Linked DNA regions of Prochlorococcus marinus XMU1419. The protein of the gene in region 1 interacts with the protein of each later gene in a pairwise test. Links are inferred from orthologs where the notes say so. Each region holds a gene or a part of one and is shown in the gene's direction. Other genes may lie near its edges.

What was found.
Region 2: the proteins of sfsA (region 1) and HA151_RS03095 interact in binary tests that used the Escherichia coli proteins (3 or more experiments, as listed by UniProt). The link is inferred for Prochlorococcus marinus XMU1419 from one-to-one orthologs.

What each region holds. Positions count from the first base shown.
Region 1 is NZ_JAAORO010000001.1:244,916-254,348, forward strand. Bases 2,453-5,402 are described here. They hold sfsA (DNA/RNA nuclease SfsA), read left to right. Parts: upstream 2,453-3,532; coding sequence 3,533-4,273; downstream 4,274-5,402. Other genes in these bases: murJ (murein biosynthesis integral membrane protein MurJ), read right to left, coding at 2,453-3,461; HA151_RS01350 (ammonium transporter), read left to right, coding at 4,454-5,402. Outside these bases: glyA (serine hydroxymethyltransferase), read right to left, coding at 1-1,085; HA151_RS01330 (hypothetical protein), read left to right, coding at 1,324-1,575; HA151_RS01335 (DUF3181 family protein), read left to right, coding at 1,591-1,881; more of murJ, read right to left, coding at 1,884-2,452; more of HA151_RS01350, read left to right, coding at 5,403-5,914; HA151_RS01355 (4-hydroxy-3-methylbut-2-enyl diphosphate reductase), read left to right, coding at 6,004-7,200; HA151_RS01360 (DoxX family protein), read left to right, coding at 7,305-7,865; purH (bifunctional phosphoribosylaminoimidazolecarboxamide formyltransferase/IMP cyclohydrolase), read right to left, coding at 7,867-9,420. UniProt on the Escherichia coli protein: Binds to DNA non-specifically. Could be a regulatory factor involved in maltose metabolism.
Region 2 is NZ_JAAORO010000001.1:543,912-553,348, forward strand. The notes cover bases 2,310-5,263. They hold HA151_RS03095 (glutamate-5-semialdehyde dehydrogenase), read left to right. Parts: upstream 2,310-3,108; coding sequence 3,109-4,419; downstream 4,420-5,263. Other genes in these bases: HA151_RS03090 (translocation/assembly module TamB domain-containing protein), read left to right, coding at 2,310-3,041; folB (dihydroneopterin aldolase), read left to right, coding at 4,431-4,793; HA151_RS03105 (esterase/lipase family protein), read left to right, coding at 4,798-5,263. Also shown: more of HA151_RS03090, read left to right, coding at 1-2,309; more of HA151_RS03105, read left to right, coding at 5,264-5,391; HA151_RS03110 (M3 family metallopeptidase), read right to left, coding at 5,384-7,471; HA151_RS03115 (NAD(P)H-quinone oxidoreductase subunit 4), read right to left, coding at 7,485-9,026; thrB (homoserine kinase), read right to left, coding at 9,106-9,437. UniProt on the Escherichia coli protein: Catalyzes the NADPH-dependent reduction of L-glutamate 5-phosphate into L-glutamate 5-semialdehyde and phosphate. The product spontaneously undergoes cyclization to form 1-pyrroline-5-carboxylate.

The sequences.
Region 1 (9,433 bases):
AACCTTAGCCCGCTGGTTACAAAAGGTGATTCAGGGTCAAATGGAACAGTGTTTTTATTTGCAGTGATATTCACTTCACTTACAAGCAAGTCAGCAATTTTACCAGTCATTTTGATACTTCTTAAATCGAGTAAAACTATATGATTATCAGTGCCTCCACTAACGATATCAATACCTCTATTTATTAAAGTTGTAGCTAGAACTTTGGCATTTTTTATTACTTGTTGGGAATAATTAACGAAATCTGGTTGTAATGCTTCTCCAAATGCAACTGCTTTAGCGGCAATAATGTGTTCTAGGGGCCCACCCTGAGTTCCTGGGAAAACAGATTTATCAAATTTTTTTCCAAATTCTGCATCTTTACACAAGATAAGTCCACCTCTAGGACCTCTTAATGTTTTATGAGTAGTTGTAGTTACTACATCACAATAAGGAATTGGATTTGGATGAAGTTTACTTGCTACAAGACCTGCGATGTGAGCAATATCAGCCATTAAGAATGCACCAACTTCATCTGCAATTTTTCTAAATGATTCAAAATCGATTGTTCTTGGATAAGCTGAATATCCGCATATGATCAATTTTGGTTTTGTCTCTAGTGCTATCTCTCTTATTTCATCAAAATTTAATTCACTACTTTCTTTATTTACACCATAGTGGACTGCATTGAACCACTTTCCACTCATATTTACTGGAGATCCATGAGTTAGGTGTCCACCATGAGATAAATCCATCCCCATGATTGTGTCGCCAGGTTTAAGTAAACTTAGGAAAACAGCTGCATTTGCCTGAGCTCCACTATGGGGTTGTACATTAGCCCAATTTGCATTAAATAATTTTTTAGCTCTCTGAATAGCTAATTCTTCGATTTCATCAACAAATTCACATCCTCCGTAGTATCTTTTTTGAGGTAAACCCTCTGCATATTTATTTGTAAGGACGGATCCTTGAGCCTGCATGACGGCAATTGATGCAAAATTTTCGCTTGCGATTAACTCAAGATGAGTTTCCTGTCTATTTTTTTCAGAGTTAATAAAATTGGATATTACTGGATCGCTTTCTTTAAGATTTTGAAGGATATTCATTGAATTTGATAAGTAATACTCATAATATAGACGATATTTTTTAGAAAAATTATAAAAAGAATATTTCATAATTTTAAACGCGCCTGGAGAGATTCGAACTCCCGACACCCTGATCCGTAGTCAGGTGCTCTAATCCACTGAGCTACAGGCGCATAATTATGTAATATCTCTGTTTCAGGGTCTCTTAGTCAACTAGATTTCAGTTAAAATATCTATTATTAACAATCTAATTTTTGATATGCCTATAAAGTGGTACGGAAATGGTGATTTAGAAGATCCCATCTATAAACATTTTTCTCGAATAGTAAATTTTGTTATTCACTGCATGATATTTACTGCGATTGTCAGTGGCACTTGGCTTTTAAAAGAAATTAGATATGAAATCGATTTTTTTAACAATTTTGCAATTTTCTGGTCAATTCTTTTGGCCTCTCATTTACTTTTTGTAATTATAAAAAAACCTAAGGACACTTCAGAACAATCAACTTAATTTAATTTTTAATTTATGGACTCTCTGATACAAATAAGTGATCTAGAAAGTATTATTTCAGAAAAGGTTTTTATAAAAATAGAAAAGTGGAATTTATATCTTGGAGATGCTGGCCTGGCTAGACAGCTTGCTATTGAATGTATCAGCAATAAAGATCAAGGCCCATTTGAGGCCTCAAAAGTAAGTTTGAAAGCAATAAATGTAAAAGTAGGGGATGGTGTTAAAAGAATTCCACTTATTAATTTAATCACTACCTCACAAATAAAAGAATTAGAGGAGATTTTGGAAGGTTTTTTTGAAAACTAAATCTATTTTTTATAGACTTTAAATCTATTTACTCTCAAGCATTTTGTAAATAAAAAATAGATTACAAAAAAAGTTAGAGATCCAAATATTAATAATAAAAACTCTCCGAGATTTGAATTTAAGTTATTTGTAGTTTTGAGAATAGTAAAACAAAGTACGCTATCTATAAATGCCGCTAATGACATTAGGATAATTTTCCTTAATAAATCCAAGTTAGGTAAATAGATATTTTCATTTCTCAGATTAAAAGAAAGCAAAACGCAAACTATAAAGTTGACTGTTACTGAAGATAAAATTATTCCTACAACTCCAAAATTATATGGTGAAAGATTTCCAAAATTTTTAATTGGAGCACCAATTAAAAACCAATCAAAAAAGATATTTAATACTATCCCTGCAAATGAAGATCTAAAAGGAAATTTTGTTTTTTCTATTGAATAGTAAGTTCTTACTAATAAATCTCTATAAAGATAAAATGGTATCCCAATTGCGTAAGCAATTAATATATTCTTTACTTTTAAAGCCGCTGAATAATCAAAAGATCCTCTTTGAAAAACTAACTGTACTATTTGATTATTAAATGTTATGAAAAATCCGGTTAAAAAAATAGTTGTTAAGAAACAGTACTCTATTCCAGAGATCAATTTTTTTTGGAGACCTCTATTGTCTTTATAATTTCTAAAATTTGAGAATTTTGGAAGTAATGGCAAAATTAAAGAGTTAGATAATATGCCTAATGGGGCTTGTATCAGAAAGTTTCCGTAAGCCAGTCCCGATGCTGCTCCTTGAAAACTTGAAGCGAAAAACATATCGATAAAAACATTAATTTGACTGAGACCAGATGAGATAGATGCTGGAATAATTAGTTTGAAAATCCTCCTTTCTTCATCACTAAAAAATTGGAGGTTTGACTCTAATCTCAAGAGACCGATTTTATTTATTTCCACAATTTGAACTACAAACTGAATTAAAGTTCCTGTCAAAGTTGCAAAAGCTAGTAATCCTGTATAAATAAAGAAATGAGAATATGCATTTTCTTGGTTGAAAATCCAATTTAAAAAAATAAAAAAAATAATAGTTAGGCTTGTTATCGCTGGACTTATACTTGATAAAAAGAATTTTCTTTGAGAATTTAAGGCGCCAAAGCTTAAACCTATGAAACCAGATAATGGGATACAAGGAGTAAGTATTTTTAATTGATAAGTGGCGATAGATTTAGCTTCGTAACTTAAATTGGGGGCTAATAATTCAATTAATAAACTGGAATTAAAGAAAATCAATATAGCTAAACCTATTAATAATATTGAAAGCTTTATGCTTACTTGAGTTAAAACAATCCCTCCATTTTTTTTGTTAAGGGGAGTAAGAACTGCAACGACTGCATTATGTAATGGACCATTAATCCCTCCAATAATTATTAGTAAAAAACCAGGAATTATATAGGCATAATTAAATGCGTCGTATGTTACCCCAACTCCAAAAGCAGCAGCTATAAATATTTGTCTTATACATCCAGCTAATTTACTAAGACTAGTACCAAACGAAATTGAAAAAACATTATTTTTTAAAAATGAATGCATTTGGATTTGTCTAAATTTTTCAAGAAGTTTAAGTTTCAATTATATTTGATTTTTAACTAACGACATATTTTATGAATGATCGGATAATTGAATTTGATCCATTAATTGAAGGGGTTTTAATTAAAAGGTATAAAAGATTTCTGGCAGATATAAAATTAGAGAGTGGAGAGGTAGTTACTGCTCATTGTGCTAATACAGGCCCAATGAAGGGACTTTTAAGTGAGGGAGCAAAAGTAAGAATAAGTGTTTCCTCTTCTCCAAAAAGAAAATTACCTTTTACTTGGGAACAGATATGTGTTTTAGATGCAAAAAATGGTGAGGTTTGGGTGGGAATTAATACTTTATTTGCAAATAAGTTAATCAAAAAGGTTATTCAGAAAAATTTGCTAAACCAAATAATTGGAGAAATAGAGACAATTAAATCTGAAGTACCTTATGGAAAAGGTAAAAAAAGCAGGATTGACTTTTTTTTAACTCCAAAATCTTCAAATCCTGATAAACGTAACATTTACATAGAGGTTAAAAATACGACATGGATTAGAGAAAATGTAGCTCTATTCCCAGATACAGTAACGAAAAGAGGTCAAAAACACCTAATGGAATTAAAGGAATTAATTCCTGAAAGTAAAAGTGTTTTAGTACCTTGTATTACAAGAAAAGATGCTTGTTTTTTTGCCCCTGGAGATGAAGCAGATCCCTTGTACGGCAATCTTTTTAGAGAATCTTCAAGTGCAGGAATGATAACTATTCCATGTTCCTTTGAATTTCATAAAGACCACGTATCATGGAATGGAATTAAACCTCTAAAGTAACCGAAAAACTTGATATTCAGGAATCCAAAAAAAATGATTTTTAAATTTAACAAATATTTTTTTATGGTGCAACTATAAAAATGGTATCAACAACTACTAGACACAGATAAGTTTTTTGAATAAATTTAAATTTGAAAGGAAACAGCACAAACTGTTTTTTTGCAGATCTAATTTTTTTTTATGACCACTGCTTTGCAAACGCCTCAAAGGCGCTCTAGGTCCAAACTTCAAGACGCAAGCCTTGTTAATGGACCTATGCTCCTTTTGAGGAGTATTCGAGGATTTAGTTCAAACCGCTCTATGTTGTGGCTTGCAACTGTTCCCTTAGCTTTGTTTGGTTTAGGTATTTTTAATCTTTCAGCTCACGCAGCTGATTTACCTGAGTTGAATGCAGCTTTTCTTGCTAACAATTTATGGCTTTTGATCGCTACTATTCTAGTGATCTTTATGAACGCCGGTTTCGCTATGGTTGAGGCAGGTATGTGCCGTTCTAAGAACGCTGTAAACATCCTTGCTAAAAACCTATTCGTATTTGCTCTAGCTGTAACTTCTTATTGGTTTATCGGCTATTCATTAATGTACGGAGGAAGTGTTGCTGACGGATGGCTTTATTTTGGAGGCTTATTTTTTGATCCAACAGTTACTGCAGATATGGTAACTGATGCTGGATTAGTCCCAACTGTTGATTTCTTGTTCCAGTCTGCATTCGCAGGAACTGCGGCAACTATCGTTTCCGGTCTTGTTGCTGAAAGAGTTAAATTTGGAGAATTTGTTGTTTTTGCGATTGTATTAACTGCATTTATTTATCCAATTGCTGGTAGCTGGAAATGGAATGGTGGCTGGCTTGATTCTCTAGGTTTTGTTGATTTTGCTGGTTCTTCAATTGTTCACTCAGTTGGAGCATGGGCAGGTCTTGTAGGAGCTATGCTTCTTGGACCAAGAATTGGCAAATACTCTGATGGAAAACCACAGGCTATGCCAGGACATAATATGGCTATTGCCACTTTGGGTGCATTAGTTCTATGGATAGGTTGGTATGGTTTTAACCCCGGTTCTCAACTTGCCATGGACCAATGGGTTCCTTATGTTGCTGTAACAACTACTTTGGCAGCAGCAGCTGGCGCTATTGGAGCAACTATTGTTTCAACATTAACTTCTGGTAAGCCTGACCTTACAATGATTATTAACGGAATCCTTGCAGGATTAGTTAGTATCACTGCTGGTTGTGGCGATATGACACTTGCTGGTGCCTGGTTTGCAGGACTAGTTGGTGGAATTATCGTTGTATTCTCTGTAGCAGCCCTTGATGCTGCTGAGATCGATGATCCTGTAGGTGCATTCTCTGTTCACGGAGTTTGTGGTGTATGGGGTACTGTAGTAATCGGTCTATGGGGTACAGCCGTTCAAGGAGATGGAGCAGGTATGGGATTGTTTAATGGTGGAGGTATTAGCCTTCTCTTAATTCAAGCTCTTGGTGCTGCAGCTTATGCTATCTGGACACTAGTTACTTGCTGGATCGCTTGGTCTGTAATCGGTGGATTATTCGGAGGAATCCGAGTATCTGAAGAGGAAGAGACTCAAGGCCTTGATATTGGAGAGCATGGTATGGAAGCATATCCAGACTTTGCATCTGCTAAATAATCTAATTCAAAATTGATTCTAGAAACCTGACATATGTCAGGTTTCTTTTTTTTTACAAAAAATTATTTAAAATGTTGTACTATCAAAAGATGGATACACAAGCTTTTAGAAGGTCTCTTCATCATTCTGATAGATATAATAGAAGGGGCTTCGATTCTCCAACAAAAAGGGCTCAAGCGTTAGAAGCAGCTTATCAAAGTGATTTGATAAGTTCTATAAGAGATAATGGTTTTACTTTCACTAAAGGCAGACTTAATATCAAGTTAGCTCAAGCATTTGGGTTTTGTTGGGGTGTTGAAAGAGCTGTAGCAATGGCTTATGAAACAAGAAGACATTACCCTAATGAGAATATTTGGATAACAAACGAAATAATTCATAATCCCTCTGTTAATGATCATTTAAGAAAAATGAATGTAAAATTCATTTCAGCTAGAAATGGAATTAAAGATTTTTCGTCAGTTTCTAATGGGGATGTAGTTATACTGCCTGCTTTCGGAGCCACTGTTCAAGAGATGAAACTCCTTCATGAGAAAGGTTGTCATATCATTGATACAACTTGTCCTTGGGTTTCTAAGGTTTGGCATACCGTCGAGAAACATAAAAAACATGTTTTTACATCAATTATTCATGGAAAATTTAAGCATGAAGAAACCCTTGCTACTAGTTCTTTCGCAGGTAAATATTTAGTTGTACTTGATTTAGAAGAAGCAAATTATGTATCTGAATATATTATGGGTAGAGGTAATAGAAATGAATTTATGAATAAATTTGCTAAAGCTTGTTCTAATGGATTTGATCCCGATCAAGATTTAGATAGAGTCGGAGTTGCTAACCAGACGACTATGCTTAAAAGTGAGACCGAAGAAATTGGAAAAGTTTTTGAAAGAACAATGTTAAAAAAATTTGGACCAGAAAAATTAAATAGCCACTTCTTAGCTTTTAATACTATTTGTGATGCAACTGAAGAAAGACAAGATGCAATGTTCTCTTTGGTTGATGAAGACCTTGATATTCTTGTCGTTATAGGAGGCTTCAATTCTTCAAATACTACTCACTTACAAGAAATAGCAATTACTAAAAATATTTCTTCTTTTCACATAGATACCCCAGAGAGGATATCAGTTAAAGAAAACTCAATTTTACATAAGCCACTAGGATCAGATTTAGAACTTAAAAATAATTTTTTACCTAGTGGAAAAATTAATGTTGGAATTACTTCAGGTGCATCAACTCCTGATAGGGTTGTTGCAGATGTTATTGAGAAGTTAGTTGATATTACTTCTTGAATTTGTTATTTCATTTATAACATTACTGAGTTTTTTTAATTTATTAGCAAGATAGTTCCAAAATATCTACTTTATTAATTAGAATAATAAAAAAATTATGAAGTATGGAAGACAAATCACAAACTAATCAAGTTGAAACTGCAAATATGAATAGGACTAAAGCTCCCCAAAAAGTTGAAGTTGTTGTAGCTAATTCATCTTCAGGGTCAGAAGTAAATATACTTGGGGAATTATCAATTTTTGTTTTACGAATTGGTTTTTGTGCTTTGATGATTCATCATGGCTTAGAGAAACTTCAGGATCCTCAGGGTTTTGCTGAGTTTGTAGTTGGGAAGTACTTCCCATTTTTACCGGGTGATCCTGTTATTTGGACTTTTGGAGCGGCGATTACTCAATTAGTATGCCCAGTAGGCTTGGCTCTAGGGATATTTGCAAGACTTTCTTCTCTAGGGCTTTTCTCTACAATGGCATTTGCTGTTTATTTTCATCTCCTAGATACTGGACTAGAAGGTTTTCCCATTGCAGTCGTTGAGGGCCATAATTATGCATTCGAATTATCTTTCATATACGGGGCGATTTCTCTATACTTTTTGTGTGCTGGTCCAGGAAGGCTCTCTTTATTTAGAAAGACTAACAAAATTACTTATTATCCAAAATCAACTTAATTTAATGCAAAAAGTGCCTTTTTTGTGTGAATATCATTGAGATTCCTTTCGAATCACACATATCAATACTTTCTTGGTCTCTGAGACTTCCACCAGGTTGGACAATAGCTTTTATACCATACTTATTTGCGAGTTCGACAGTATCTGCAAAAGGAAAAAAACCATCGCTTGCTAAGACTGCATCTGAACATAAACTTCCAGCAGCTTTTAATGCAATTTTTGCAGCTCCAACTCTATTCATTTGTCCAGCTCCAATACCAATAGTTGTTTGGTTTTTTGCAATAACAATCGCATTTGATTTCACGTGTTTACAGATTTTCCATGCAAAATTTAGATCTAAATTCATTTGATTACTAGGATTTTTCTTAGTTACGGAAATCCAATTTTCAGTTTTTTCTTCACTATTATCAGTATCTTGAACTAGTAATCCTCCCATTATTGATTTAGTAGAATTTTGATTCTTCTTTGGGAGTTGATCTTTTGAAAACTTCAATATTCTTAAATTCTTTTTAACTTTTAAAATTTCTAAAGCTTCTTCATCAAAAGATGGAGCAACAACACACTCTAAGAAAATATCTTTGAGGTGAATTGCGGTATCACTATCAACATTTGAATTAAAAGCAACTATTCCTCCAAATGCACTAACAGAGTCGCATTCCAAAGCATTCAAAAATGATTTGGAAGCTGAATTACTTATAGAGGCACCACAAGGATTATTGTGTTTTAAAATAACAGAGGCAAACATGTCTGTTGTAAGTTCATCTTTTTCTGTATAGCCAAATTCTAAAACTGTTGAAAGTGCCGACTCTAGATCTAATAGATTGTTATAACTTAAATCTTTTCCTTGTAATTGTTCTGCTGCATTCCATCCAATGTCACTTAAACCATACCAGAAAGCTTTTTGATGTGGATTCTCCCCATATCTTAAGGTTTTGATTAGTGGATAAGATTCAATATATTTGGAAGGTTGTAAATCTCTTTCTTTTCTTATCCAATTAGATATTGCAGTGTCATAGTCTGCTGTATGTTGAAAAGCTTCAAAGGCTAATTTTGCTTTATATGAGTCTTTCAATTCACCTTTTTTACTTTCTTCAAGAAAATTTTGATATTGACTAGGATCTACTAAAACGGAAACGTCCTTATGATTTTTAGCTGCAGAACGAATCATTGATGGTCCTCCAATATCTATATTTTCAATGCTATCTTCCCATTTAGATCCCTGCGCTACAGTTTTTTTAAAAGGATATAAATTAACAACTACTAAGTCAATTAATTTTAGGTCGTTATCTTCTATATCTCTTTTATGTTCTTCATCAATTCTTTTGGCTAATATCCCTCCATGTATTTTTGGATGTAATGTTTTAACTCTTCCTCCAAGTATTTCTGGCGAATTAGTAAAATCTGCCACTTTAATAACTGGAATATTTGCCTCTATAAGATGTTTGGCAGTGCCTCCACTTGATAGAATTTTATAATTGAATTTTCCTACCAATTCCTTACAAAATGGGATTATATCTTTTTTATCAGAGACACTTACTAAAGCTAATGGCGACATTATTGGAAAGTTT
Region 2 (9,437 bases), 300 kb from region 1 along the record:
ATCTAAATGTCCCATTAAATGAAAGTTATAACAATATAAATTTGAAAGGAAGTATTGGATACATTAATAGTCTGAATCCGGACATTAAATTTTCAGGTAATATTCCTTATTGGGTTGATAAAAGAGGAATTAATCTCGGGGATATAGATTCAAGTTTTAAAATAAATAGAACTCAATTATCTAATTTAAATATTTTCCGAAAAAATGATATAAGAGGATTTATTACTGCTGAAGGAGAATTAAAAGGAAAAATTAGTAATCCTGATCTTTTTGTAAATTTTAATGTTGATTATCCCCACTACAAAGGGATTCGCATAAAAGAAATATGGGAGGGTGAAATTAAAAATGATGATGATCAATTTCTGCTAAATATGAAAAATAGATACTCTCCAATCCCTTCATTCCTCTCAGTGAAATTAAATTCTTCGCTTAAATTAGATAGTGCAACTTTTAGTAGAGTTTTTAACTCCTTTAAAGGCAGTATAGATTTAGTTAAAGAGAATGATAGTTTTATTTGGAATGCTGATAATTTTCCTATTGATGAACTTGAGTTAGCTGTTAACAACAATCAATTCGATAGTATTAATGGAATTATTAATGGTTCGGGATCGATATCATTAGACCAGTCTTCTCTTGATGGAAGACTGTCATGGAGTTTAGGTAAATATAGAAATATAAAGTTAGCAAATTCATTATTTGACTTTAGATTTAAAGATGATGAATTTTATGTAAACTCATCCTTGTATCCAATTGATGGGGGTATAATTGAAGCCGAATACAATACAAAAAAAACTAATTTAATTAATTTAGACTTTAACAATATAAGTACCAGTTGGACTATCCTTACAGCTGTTGATATTTTTAATTTTGATAATAAAAAAGTTGTTCCAACTAGAAAATCTAATATCTTGGATGACTTAGAAATAAATAAAGAAAATATTTCATTTAATGAGAGGATAGATTTTATAAAAGAAATTATTGAAAATAAGAATACTTTAGAAGACAAATTTAACTTACAAAAATATTTAAATAAATTCAAAAGTAGATATAACGCAAAAGTAACTATCGTTGGAGATAGACCACTTAATTACAAACTTAATTCAAAATTGAATGGCTATTTTTACACCACCAATAATGATAATAAGAAAAACAAAGAGGAATTTTCGATTAATTTGGAAGGAGGTTTACTACAAGGTAATGGTTCTTTAAAAATTAAAAAATTACCATTAAGTGCTGCAAATATCTTTTTAAAGAGACCAAGAGATTTTCTTGGCGGTTTGGATATTAATTTACTTTATAATCTTGATACAAAATCTTTCTCGAGTGAAATTTCTTCAAATAATTCATCAATTAAAAATAATAAAATATTATTTGATGAAGGTCTTGTTGAATTTAATAACTCTATTTTTGATGTTAAATTTTCCTTGCTTATTAATGACTCAGAAATTCCAATTAATATTGAAGGAATAATACCTATAAATAAAAAACAAAACTTAGATCTAAGATTGACTGGCAATGGTAAATTTATTGAGCTAATTGATATTTTTGCTGAAGAATACTTTACCTTTAAAAAAGGTGACGTGAATATTAGAACAATAGTAAAAGGTACTATTAATAAACCCATATTAAATGGATTTGTAGCAATAAAAGATTCTGAAATTGATTTTTATGATAATACAATAAAAGATTTAAATAGTTTGATAATTTTTGATTTTGATTATTTAGAGATCAAAAGTTTCAAAGCAAAAGCCGAAAATTCAGGAAATATTTTCATAAAAGGTTCTTTGCCTTTTTATAGTAAAAACAACTATGGGTTAGAAGAGATAAATTTTAAAACAAATAAATTTTCTATAAAGACGGATAATTTTAATTTTTTATTAGATTCCGATATAGATTTAATTGGATCATTTGAAAACCCAGTTTTAAGCGGTAATTTATCTCTTAATAATGGATTTATTAATTTTAATAGAACCAATAAAAAAAATAAAATAGATAATACACTTAATCAAAATGGAAATAAAAAAAATTGGCCAGAACTTGATTGGAATATTAATAAGAATATTGAAATAATTTCAAATGAAACAATTTTGAATTCAGTTCTTTTAGGAGAAACCTTGCCTAGTTATTTGGATAATTTAAGTTTTAATAATCTTATTCTAAAACTTGGACCAGAGTTTAAACTTCAATATTCTGATATAATTCAAGCTAATTTAGATACGAAATTAGACATTAATATAAATGGATCGGTAGGAAAAGATTTAAAAGCTAGAGGTCTTATTTTTCTTGAGAAAGGTAGAGCAAATCTATATACAACTCCCTTCAAACTAGATAGAAATAAAGTTAATTACATTTTGTTTGCAGAGAGAAGTGGTTTGGTGCCATATATAAATTTTTCTCTTGTAAGCAAAGTTCCAGATTCTATAATACCAATAAAAGAAAATAATCAGGATCCTAATATTTCTGGAGATCTTGACGCAGATGCAAATTTAAATAGTTTTGGAACATTTGGAATAGGCAATACAAGGCTTATCAGAATTGAAGCTTCTTATGAGGGATTTTTAGATCAATTGTCTTTTGAAGATGAAAATAAAAGAATAAAATTAAGAAGTACTCCGAGTTATAACAGATCTCAAATCATTGGTTTGATTGGAGGGAACTCTGCTAATTTAATTAATAGAGCATTTATTTCTCAACTAAATAATGCTGATGCTTTTAGCGAGAGATTTCAGCTATCTCTATATCCAGCCTTAATAGAAAATAATGATTCCTTAAATAATATTTTTTCTAATGAAAATTTAGACATAGAAAACGATAGACAATCATATTCTAATGCTGAAAATGCTTCCCAAGCTTGGGTCGCTGAACTAGGGATTGATATTACCGATGCAATCAATTTTGCTTTTCAGACTGTTCCAGGCAGAGATGAGATCCCACCTATAGGAATTTTGACTTTTCAGGCCAATCCAAACTTAGAATTATTAGGTTCTTTTGATTCAAATGGGGATTGGAAAAGTCAAGTTCAATTATTTTTTAGATATTAAGTCACAAAGAAAGTTAGTTTAAAGAATACTTAATTTGAATTATTATTAAATTAATTAAAAAATAAATATGGCCAATATATTTGAAGTCCCTCAACCCAGTAATGATCTTTTAGAAAAAGCTTATCAAGTTCGTTTGGCATCAATAAAAATTAGTCAGACTGAAAATCAAAATAGAATTAAAGCCTTAAATTTTATGGCTGATTATCTAGAAAAAAATACTGAAGAAATTTTAGAGGCTAACAATCAGGACTATAAAAAAGCAGAAAAGGAAGGAATTTCAAATGCTTTACTCTCGAGATTAAAGTTATCAAAAGAAAAATTAAATTCAGGAATTGAAGGAGTAAGGAAGGTTGGAGAATTGGCTGATCCTGTAAATCAAGTTCAAATAAAAAGAGAGCTCTCCAAGGGACTTATCCTTGAAAGAAAAACCGTGCCTATAGGAGTTCTAGGGGTTATTTTTGAATCCAGACCAGATGCTGTAATGCAGATTAGTTCCTTAGCAATAAGATCAGGTAATGGAGTAATGCTTAAGGGCGGTAGTGAAGCTAATTTTACAAACACATCAATAGTAAAAGCATTGCAAGAAGGTTTAAGCAAATCAGGTTTTGATAATAATGCAATTTGTTTACTAACAAGCAGAAAAGATAGCATGTCGATGTTAAATCTTGAGAAATATATTAATTTAATAATTCCCAGAGGAAGTAATGAATTAGTTAAATTTATTCAAGAGAATACAAAAATTCCTGTTCTAGGCCATGCTGATGGAATTTGTCATTTGTTTATAGATATTGAGGCAAATCTTGAGATGGCTTTATCAGTCGCTTTGGACAGTAAAATTCAATATCCTGCAGCATGCAATGCAATTGAAACTTTATTAGTCCATAAAGATATCGCACCAGCTTTTCTAGAAAAGGCCATACCTTTGTTTAATTCTAATAATGTTAAATTAATTGGAGATAAAAGATCAGTTGAATTAGGGTTAAAGTATGAGGCTAGTACAGAAGATTGGCAAACTGAATATTTAGATTTAATTTTATCGATAAAAATTGTTGATGATTTGGCGGAGGCAATCACACATATTCAAAAATATAGTTCAAAACATACTGATGGAATAATTACTGAAAATTTGAGTACTGCTAATAAATTTATGAATCTAGTTGATAGTGCAGGTGTTTTTCATAATTGCTCTACTAGGTTTGCAGATGGGTTTAGATATGGATTCGGAGCTGAAGTAGGGATATCTACTCAAACGCTTCCCCCAAGAGGACCTGTAGGCCTAGAGGGTCTGGTTACATATAAATATTTCCTAAAAGGAAATGGGAATATAGTTGATGATTTTTCATCTGGACAGGCTATCTATTCCCATAAGGATCTTTAAATTTTTTTAAAATGGAAACATTTTTAAAAATTGAGAATATTAAACTTTGGGCTAGAGTGGGTGTTCTTAGAGAAGAAAGGGAATTAGGACAACTCTTTAGTGTGGATATATTTTTGTGGACTGATTTTGATAAGTGTACTGCAAATGATGATATAAAAAAAACAGTTGACTATTCAAAATTAGTGCATCTTTTAAAAGATCAATCAAAGAAAATATATTGTTATACAATCGAAAAATATTCCAACGCAATTTTAGAAATCATTGATCAGAAATTTAATGTTTCTAAAATTAAAATTATTTTGACAAAATGCAATCCTCCAATAACAGGTTTCGATGGAAAGGTGTCAATAATAAGAATTCTTGAAAATAATTAAAGTATTGGAAAGAAGAAATCCTATCATTTTGATTCATGGGCTTTGGAATACTTCAAGTATTTTTTCTTCTATTACCCCACAACTTGATAATCTTGGCATTGAATATTTTGCCCCAACCCTTGAACATTCATATGGAATGACTTCAATTCTTGATTTGGCTAATAAATTAAACGATTTAATTTTACAGAAATACGGTTTAGAAAAAGAAATAGATATTTTGGGATTTTCCATGGGAGGAATAATTGGTAGGCACTGGCTTCAAAAATTTAATGGATATAAAAGAACAAGAAGATTAATATCTATAGGTTCCCCTCACAAAGGAACTTTGATGGCACAATTAATACCTAAATACCCTTTTAAAGGAATATCCGAAATGAAAATAAATAGTAAGTTTTTGAGAGGACTCGCGAATAATGATTTTTTTCTTGATGATATTGAGTGTATAAATTTCTTTACTTATTGGGATTTGATGGTTTTCCCCGGCTGGTGGACGAATTTAAATTTTGGGAAAAGAATATCAGTAAAAGTATTCAAACATAGAAATCTTGTAAGAAATAAATCTGTGGTTGATAAAATAATAGATGAAATTATTATGTAGCTCCAGATAACCCTAAGTGTCTTATTAAGGAATCTGTTTGTGGTTCTCTTCCTCTGAATAGTTTGAATATGTCTAAGGGAGGTAAGCTCCCACCCAAGCTAAGTATTGTATTTTTGAATTTTTTTCCTATTAACTTTAAATCTTCAGAGTTTTCTAGATCAGCTTCTTCAAACATTGAAAATGCATCAGCACTTAGAACTTCAGCCCATTTATATGAGTAATACCCTGCAGAATATCCGCCTGCAAATATATGACTAAAACAACAAAGAAAATGATCTTCTTGAATTGGTTCAATAACAGTAGTTTGTTTTGCAATTTCTCTTCTAATCTCATCTGCTGTTTTACCTTCGTTTTTATCAATATTACTGTGCAATCTGAGGTCTGTAATTGCAAAATGTAGTTGTCTGAGAGTAGCCATACCACAATTAAAAGTTCTATTCTTTAGTAGCTTCTCAAAATTCTCATCGGATAATTTTTCTCCTGTTTTATAGTGCTTAGCAATATTCATAAGTGTATTTTTATGAAAACACCAGTTTTCCATAAATTGACTTGGAAGTTCGACTGCATCCCACTCAACGTTATTGATGCCAGCTGCTTGAGGAAGATTTACAGTAGTAAGCATGTGTTGAAGACCATGACCAAATTCATGGAAAAGTGTCTGAACTTCTTCAAAACTCATCAAACTAGGTTTATTTTTTGATGGTGGAGTTTGATTACAAACGAGATAAGCTACTGGGAGGGTTTTTTTGCCAATATTATTTTTATTCAAACATTCATCCATCCAAGCCCCACCTCTCTTTGATTCAGGCCTCGAATATGGATCTAGGTAAAAGGATGCTATTTTCTCATCTTCTTTGTTGAGGATATTAAAAAATAAGACGTCATCATTCCACAAAGGAGCCTCACCAGTTACCTCGACTACTTTAATTTCAAAAAGTTTCTCACTTAATTTAAATAAACCTTTCAAAACATCATTTAGTGGGAACCAAGGTCTCAAAGACTCTTGATCCAAATTGAGCTTTTCCTTTCTAAGAAGTTCAGACCAATAACTGATATCCCATGGCTCAATATTCTGCGATTTTGGAAACCCATTAGCTTTAGAAAACTTATCTAGCTTTTCTAATTCAATTTTTGCGGTTTTGAATGCTGGTTCTCTCAATTCTTCTAAAAGGTTTTCTACATTTTTGATTTCTTTAGCCATTTTCGTTGACAAACTTAGTTCTGCCCAACTTTTATAACCGAGAAGATTAGCTTGTTTAGTTCTAAGAGATAATATTTCTTCAATGATTTGAGAATTATTTTTTTCTCCTTGAGAAGCCCTACTAACGAATGCCTTGTATAGTTTTTCTCTAAGATTACGCTCAGTGGCATATGTCATGAACGAAGTATAAGTTGGGATATCTAGACTTAATTTCCAAGGACCATTTTTAATGTTAACTTCTTCATCTTTTTTTAAGTGATTGTGTGCAGAAATTGCCATCAATTCAAGTACTCGTTCAGGAAGACCATCGACTTCAGACTTTTTATTTAGTATTAAAAACCATTCGTTTGTGGCATCAAGAACATTGTTACTGAATTCAGTTGACAGCTTTCCAAGTTTTTCTGAAATTTTGTTAAATTCTTCTTGATCATTTTTTTGTAGTGAAATACCTCTATGTTGCATCTCAAGAATTTCTTTATCTAAAATTCTTTTTTTAATTTGATCAAAGTTATTAGTTTCCTTAAGTTTGACTAGTGAATTATAGATTATTTTACTTTGCCCAAATTTGTTACTTATGCTAATTATTTCGGGAAGAAATTTTGAATAAATATCTCTTAAACTTTCAGAATTTTTTACAGCATTTAGATGACTTATTACTCCCCAACTCCATCTAAGAATTTCATTGACTTCATTTAAAGGATTTATTACTTTATCCCAATTTAAATCATTCTGAATCAAATAGTTAGATAAATCTTTCTCTATATTTTTAAAATCTTCGGTGATCTTTTTTAGTACTACTGGAAATTGGTTCCTGATATTTTCGGGAGTAAAAAATTTAAATTCTGGTAATTCTCCATATTTAAAAATTGAGGTATCCATTTATTAAAAAAATTTAATTAACTAATTTTGAAATTACTCCTACTAACTTAGCTAAAGTTAACTGCTGACTGAGAGCATTGGTTGAAGATTCGTATAAATTTATCGCGATCTTAGGCCAAAAACCTATCACTAAAGTAGGCAACAATAAACTGAACCCAATTGTCAATTCTCTACCATTCATTTCTTTAACTGTAGCCAGTGCAGGAATTCTAGGACCAAAGAATACTCTTCTACACATTGATAATAAATAAATAGGAGTTAGGACTAGACCGATAGCTGCTATAAGAATCGTAATTGATCTAAAAATAGAGCTGAAGCCTTCTTGACTTGTGATACCTAAAAATACAGTTATTTCACTTATAAAACCACTCATGCCAGGTAGTGCTAGAGAAGCTAGAGAGCTTGCCAAGAAAAAAGCAAAAGTTATTGGCAATACCTTTGCTAATCCACCCATATTTGGAATTGAAAGAGTATTTGTTCTCTCATAGAATGATCCAGTAACGAAAAACATAGCTGCTGCTATAAGTCCGTGACTAATCATTTGGAGCATTGCTCCACTGATCCCTAACGCATCTACCGCTCCAATCCCCAAGAGAACAAAACCCATATGACTTACTGAGCTACATGCAATTCTTCTTTTGACATTATCTTGTGCGAATGCATTCAATGCTCCATAAATTATATTGATGATTCCAAGAATGATTAATGCAGGCGCAATTTGGAGATGTACTTCAGGTAATATTTGAACGTTGAATCTTAAAAGAGCATAGCCGCCCATTTTTAAAAGTATTCCAGCAAGTAACATTGATACTGGTGCATTAGCCTCTCCATGAGCATCAGGAAGCCAGGTATGCAGTGGAAAGATTGGAAGTTTTACTCCGAAACCAATTAAAAATCCTATATAAGATAACAACGCTAGGCTACCTGATACATGTTTATTGGTTAAGTCGCTAATATTTAAAGTAAAGGTATCGCCATTCAAAGCTAGAGCTAAACCACTTATAAGTATTAATAAGGATGCTAAGGCAGTATAAAGAATAAATTTAGTTGCTGCATATAACTTTTTTTTCCCTCCCCAAATTGCAATAAGGAGATATACCGGAACTAACTCAAGTTCCCAAGCTAAGAAAAATAATAGGAAATCTTGAGATAGGAAAACTAATGCTTGAGCTGATGCTTGGACTAATAAAAGAGCAAAATATAAATTAGATTTTTTCTTAATTTTCCAACTTGCCGCAGCTGATAAAAATGTAATTAATCCACTCAAAGCTACTAAAGGAGCAGATAAACCATCTACACCAAGAGACCACTCTAAGCCTATTGAGGGCAACCAGGAAGTTCTTTCTACCAGCTGCAAAGAGCTGTCTGTGGTATTAAATTTTTGGAAAAGAACGCCAATTATTAGTAAAAAGTCTATAAATAAAAAACTTAATGAGATATTTCTAGGGAGTGTATTATCTTCTCCTTCCTTTGAGTTCAAGAAAGGCATTATTAATGCCCCAATTAAAGGTAGTAAAACAATGGATGATAGCCAAGGAAAAGATTCTAAATTCATTTATGGAATGAATAATTTTTTTATTCTAGTTGAAGTTGTTCTAGCTTGAGACTATAACATTAAAAATGCCTAAGTAAAACTACTCACCAGAGATAGTGCTAAATTGACTGCCTGTCGTTTGAAGGTTTAAGAATGGAGCCCTGCTAGCTACACCTGACTTCTCCCATGCTTTTACCATGGCTTGACTAACGTTTCTGCCATTTTCTTTTTTACATAAAGCTAAGATACTTGGTCCAGCACCACTTATTGCGCATCCTAGAGCACCTGCATTTAGTGCGGCATCTTTTACTTCTAGTCCACCTTTAATAAGTTTCCATCTGTAGGGTTCATGTAGCTTATCGAACATTCCCTCTTTTATTAGTTCCTCATTTCCTGCTTTTAAGCCATTAAGTAACAAAGTAAGTGCCCCCA